Roseivirga sp. BDSF3-8: one gene and its partner. The protein of the gene in region 2 interacts with the protein of the main gene of each other region in a pairwise test. Links are inferred from orthologs where the notes say so. Each region holds a gene or a part of one and is shown on either strand. Other genes may lie near its edges.

Region 1 (2,999 bases), 680 kb from region 2 along the record:
ATATAAGCGACCACATCACGTACACCTTCCGTATTATTGCTTCGGTTGATTACGTATACCTCTACCCGCTGTATCAGTACATTGGATAAAGGCTGGGTCACCCCCTGCAGCCACTGCTCATAATTCTCACGGAAAAAGTGGCCCAGGAAAAAGTGCCTGTTCTCATCATATTCGGAAGCCCTTAGTTCAAAAGGCCTTGCCTGCACACCGTTTTCTATTTCTACCGCGTCGCTTTGACCCTGCTGGCGCGAGGCGATACCCGTGATAAAGAGCCTGCCGAATTGTAGCTGAGTTTTTACCCCAAATAGACTCTGTGAACCAGTGATAAGGCTATTGCTCACCGGCATACTCACGTTACCTATCTCTATTTTCTGTATGATCTCTTCCTCAAAACCAGTGTATTCAACTTTAAAGTCGTTTTCAAAGTCGAAGGTGTTGTTGTTATCAAAGTTGGCCAGAAGCTGAAGTTTCTCGCCTACTTTACCCACCACATTCATGTTGATGTTCTGGTCGAAGATAAACCCCCCGTTACGCTGCTGCCTGATAGGGATGGCCGGGTTATCTATTCGCTGCCACTGACCACCGAAGTCCAGTGTCACAAAGCCGTTAGGCTGCAGGTCTACGTAGCTTCCGCCAAATATCCGGTCGAATACCGGGCTGATGTAGATAGGCGGTATAAGCTGCCTGCCACTTACCGCACTTTCCCCGTCCAGCCCTATAGATTTTGTGCGCCAGTAGTTTTGGATCGCCTGCCGTTCCATGTAGGCATTGAATTCCTCAAAGGTCATCTCAGAAGGCGGGCGGTAGTTCAGGTCACCTATGCGCTCGTAAACATTGTAGCGCACTGCGGTATCAAATTCTACCTCTACATCCATTTGGGTAGGCGTGCCTAGTAGGAGGGGGGAGTTGCTCGGCCCTTCAGATAGCGGATCGCCAAACCGGTCCGTTTCCTGGTAGATGGGGCGCCTGCTCGGCTCATAAGGCCTGTCAAATCTGCTGCTGTCTTGCTGTGAAGCACGGGAAGTATCCTGCCTGGTACTGGTTTGGCGGGCAATAAAACTATCCACAGTCGTGCCGGGCTCAAACCGGTCCGACGCCAGATTCTCCACAGGATTTAGCCCACACATGGCCAATGCCACCCCGGCAACGAGAGATTTGGAAAACATTTTAGTAGGTAGCAGGTTCAAAGTTTAGGATCGGTTTACGCAGATTTCAGAGCTAATTTAATAAGTTCTTCGACGGTGGGCGTACCTGAAGCCTTTTTTAATATCCCGTCGATAGTTTTTTCTGCTGCGGGTTTAGCAAACCCTAGAGTGATTAAAGCGGTCAACGCTTCTTCCCTTACTAAATTGTTTGAAACACGTCCAATATTATCTCCCCCCGTGGCTTCGACCCCGTCCTTTCTAAGCTTGTCCTTCAGTTCCAGGATAATACGCTGAGCCGTTTTTGCACCGATACCCTTTACCCGCTGTATCGTTTTTACCTCTTCGTTCACAATAGCCTTGCGTACCTCATCCGGTGACATGGCGCTAAGTACTGTGAGGGCAGTATTTGGGCCTACGCCTGAGATGCCAAGCAGGTCCAGGAATAGCTTTTTTTCATCCGGAGCGGTAAAGCCGAAGAGCGTGTGAGCGTCTTCTTTGATATGGAGGTGGGTAAAAAGCTTGCAGCTTTCACCCGGAGGCAGGGAATTATAAGTATTAAGGCTGATTTTTACCTCGTACCCGAGTCCGCCCGTGTCTATTACGACATGGGCGAATTCTTTGTGTACGAGTTTTCCTTCTACATATGCGATCATTTGTATCTGGTATCTTGTGTTTGAGCATCTACCACGGCTATCGCCACCATGTTGACGATCTCTCTGATAGAGCTGCCTAACTGCAGGATATGGACAGGCTTGTTCATGCCCAGCAATACAGGGCCTATGCCTTCCGCACCACCCATTTCCATCAGTAGCTTGTAGGCAATATTACCGGAAGCCAGGTCAGGGAATATGAGCGTGTTAGCACCCTCCTTAGCCAGGGCGCTAAAGGGGTAGTTCTCCTGCTGGAGCTGCGGATTCAGGGCAATGTTTGCCTGAATGTCCCCTTCCACCACCAGATCAGGCCACTTTTCGTGTGCTTTTCTGACAGCTTCAGCCGTCTTTGCCGGCACCTCCCCCTTACTGCTTCCAAAGTTAGAATAAGAGAGTACTGCTACACGTGGCTCCAGGCCGAAGAACCGGACACCCTCTGCCGTGCTGCCTATGATGTCCACAAGCTGGTCCGCAGTAGGTGTTACATTCAGAGTCGTATCGCTAAAGAACCACGTGCCCCGGTTGTTAGATAGGATATACATACCAGCCACACGGTCCGCACCCGGGCGTACCCCAATTACCTGCAGGGCAGGGGTAATCGTCTTAGGGTAGTCTTTGGTCAGACCGCTGATAAGCGCATCCGCCTCGCCCATTTCCACCATCATAGCGCCAAAGTAGTTACGGTCTCGCATTAGTTTGGTAGCTTCATAAGGAGTCACCCCTTTGCGCTTTCTTTTTTCATAAAGCACCTGGCCGTATTCAGCGGTTTTCTCCTCTTCCTGTCTGGGGTCTATGATAGGGCAGTCCTTCAGGTTATCGAGTTGATTTTCCTCGATTATAGTGGTGATGCGCTCTTTATTACCCAGTAAAATTGGCTGGCCTATTTTTTCTTCAAGTACAATAAGGGCAGCCTTCAGTATCTTTTGATTATCTGCCTCCGCAAATACCACCCGGCGCGGATTCTTTTTGGCCCGGCTGATCACCCGCGACATAAGCTTCTGGTCTATACCGATACGGCGCTGAAGCTCCAGCTCATATCCTTCCCAGTCGCTGATCTCGATACGCGCCACGCCTGATTCAATGGCAGCTTTAGCCACAGCAGGAGAGATGCTCGTGATCAGGCGGGGGTCCAGAGGTTTCGGGATCAGGTAATCACGCCCGAAAGAGAGCGTATTGGCATCATAAGCCTTATTTACCAGTTCCG
Region 2 (2,783 bases):
CCTGGAAAAACAGACTACAAGGAAGTAAACTATGTGGTTATCGGAGTATTTGAGTTTTCTGATAATGCCGGCAGGTTTATGAGTGCTGTAGAAAATCAAGGGTTTAAACCTGATTACTTTTTCTTCCCTCCCAAGCAATACTACTATGTATACGTGTCCCAAGAGCAGGACTTTGAAAAGGCCAGACAGGAAGTACTACAGCTAAGAGAAAAAAATGGCTTTGAAGAAACCTGGGTGTTCAACCCCCATATGATTGGTTACATGGGTGACAACCAGCCCGACCCTGCCGATGACCAGTGGACTGAAGAGGCTCGTTCTGAAAAAAATGAACCGGAAGAGAAGAGAGAAGAGCCTGAAGAGACTGCTATGACAGATGATTCAGCGGCTAATAAAGACCTGCCTGCTTCTCTTGGTAATATGTCAGCGGCGAACCTTGACTCAGAAAATCACCTTGTTGTAGAAGAGGACGTAGAGGGTATTTATAAAATATATACAGACGTTAACCGTTTGAATGACCAGGTCGATATATCCACCGAAGTAGAACTGATCGATAATGTACGGGCAAAAGCCATAGGGACATTGCCCGCTCATGAAGTAAAGGTGGTGAAAGACCCTGAAAATGGGGCGAGAAGCCTTCAACTGGTGGCCCAGCCATTCGGGTACAGAAGGATGATCCATACGCTGAATCTCGATGAACCTGTGTCTGATGATAATGAAGAATTTGTTCAGGTTGATGGAGGTGTAATCTATGTTAACTTCCCTCTGGAAAGGCTTAAGAAAGATGATAAGGTCATTATGTATAAGGTCTTCTTCCAGAATGATGCAGCCATCCTTCGTCCGGAAAGCAAATATGAAGTAAATGCCCTTCTGGAAATGATGAAGGAAAACGAAGACTATGAGATCAAGCTGCATGGTCATACGAATGGTAATAGTGCAGGAAAGATCATCAGATTGGGCGAAGGTAGCCGCGACTACTTTACCATGGACAACTCTGTGGAAGAAGGCTGGGGCAGTGCCAAGCAACTAAGCAAGGAAAGAGCAGAAACTATCAAGCGCTTTCTAGTAGACAATGGAGTGGATGAAAGCCGTATCCAGGTAAAAGGCTGGGGTGGCAAACAGATGATATTTGATAAAAACTCTTCCTCCGCCAAGAAAAATATCAGAGTAGAGGTAGAGGTGCTTAAGGATTAAACTTAGGGAGATGTGATTACTGAAAATGCCTTCCTGGATTATCTTTCAGGAAGGCTTTCCAGCTTTTAGAGGGGCTGTTTCCGCGGCCATTCTGAAAGTTATGACAAACCGCAACCGCCAGAGCATCCGTAGCATCCAGAAGCTTTGGCTGTTCAGTGAAGCCCAGTAGCTTTTTAAGCATTTCAGCTACCTGCTCTTTACTGGCATTACCATTGCCTGTTACCGATTGCTTTACCTTTTTTGGCGCATATTCGGTAATAGGTATTTCACGGGAAAGGGCTGCAGCCATAGCCACCCCTTGGGCTCGTCCAAGTTTTAGCATTGACTGTACGTTTTTGCCATAGAATGGCGCCTCCAGAGCTACCTCATCCGGGCAGTGCTCATCAAGTAGGCTTGCCACCCTGTCAAAGATCTTCTTTAGTTTTAGCTCATGCTGACTATATTTGCTAAGGTGGATTACACCAAACTGTAACAAAGACATGCGGTTACCCTTAACGATTATGATGCCATAGCCCATCACCGTAGTGCCCGGATCCAGGCCAAGTATGATTTTCTCTTTTGAGCCCGATGACTCCCTGGCAGATGGTTTTTGAGTAAACATCTATGCAATATACTCAGCTACTTGCAGCAGACAAAAAAAGCAGTTTCCCCACCTGGTATAAGGTGGTGGGCAGTGTGGTTATGGCTCTGGCTGTAGCTGGTCTGATCTGGTGGCAGTTTTCCTCTTACGGATCCAGTTTAGGAAAAGTTCATGAGGTGTGGGCGGGCATGTCACTGGTATCCTCGTGGTATGTATGGGCGATATGCGTAATCCTTATGGTGATTAACTGGTCGGCAGAGGCCGGTAAGTGGCATTATCTTGCCAGGCGCGTTACGCCATTGTCATTTTTTGAGGCCTTCAGAGGTGTCCTTTCCGGCTTGAGCCTTAATGCCGTACTACCTCACTTTCTGGGGGACTATGCTGGGCGAATTTCGGCAGTTAAACATAGGCATAGATTCCGGCTGGTAGGGGGGCTATGGATCGGTCATGTAACCCAGATGGCAATTACATGCTTTGCAGGGGCATATGGCTTAGCATTATTCATAAATTACTATTTCCCGCATTTTCCTGTAGTATCTATTGCTGTCGCAGGTGTAGCCATAACCCTACTTAGTTTAGCTCTGATCATGAGCTCCCTCCCCCGATTTATCAGAATATTCGGCCGGAGTAAAGCCGGACTGTTTCTAAAGACAGCTCATCAGTTCGATAAATCAGACTGGGTGGTAGCGCTTGCTTTTAGTGCCGCACGCTACATTTGCTTTTCACTGCAGTTTCTTCTGCTACTAAACCTGCTCGGGCTTCAATTATCATTGCACCTTCAGATAGCTGGTATCACCTGGGTCTATTTAATTAAATCCTGGGCTCCGGCCATAAATATTGTGGCAGACCTGGGTATCAGAGAGGTGGCCGCCCTGGCTTTTTTTCCATTATTCGGGGCTGACCCAGCCATAATTGTAGCCTCCGGCCTAAGTGTTTGGTTTTTAAACCTTTTTGTGCCAGGTATTATAGGCGCAGCCAGTCTTATTCGTATGCCTGCATGCCGCTAATTCTG

What was found. The genes of interacting proteins can lie anywhere in the genome.
Region 1: the proteins of ruvC (region 2) and ruvA interact in binary tests that used the Escherichia coli proteins (3 or more experiments, as listed by UniProt). The link is inferred for Roseivirga sp. BDSF3-8 from one-to-one orthologs.

The regions. Positions count from the first base shown.
Region 1 is NZ_JBGNFV010000001.1:2,770,651-2,773,649, forward strand. It holds ruvA (Holliday junction branch migration protein RuvA), read right to left. Parts: upstream 1,799-2,999; coding sequence 1,202-1,798; downstream 1-1,201. Other genes in the region: sprA (cell surface protein SprA), read right to left, coding at 1-1,166; AB9P05_RS11365 (NADP-dependent malic enzyme), read right to left, coding at 1,795-2,999. UniProt on the Escherichia coli protein: The RuvA-RuvB-RuvC complex processes Holliday junction (HJ) DNA during genetic recombination and DNA repair.
Region 2 is NZ_JBGNFV010000001.1:3,447,505-3,450,287, forward strand. It holds ruvC (crossover junction endodeoxyribonuclease RuvC), read right to left. Parts: upstream 1,793-2,783; coding sequence 1,208-1,792; downstream 1-1,207. Other genes in the region: AB9P05_RS14585 (OmpA family protein), read left to right, coding at 1-1,191; AB9P05_RS14595 (lysylphosphatidylglycerol synthase domain-containing protein), read left to right, coding at 1,795-2,778; AB9P05_RS14600 (glycosyltransferase), read left to right, coding at 2,769-2,783.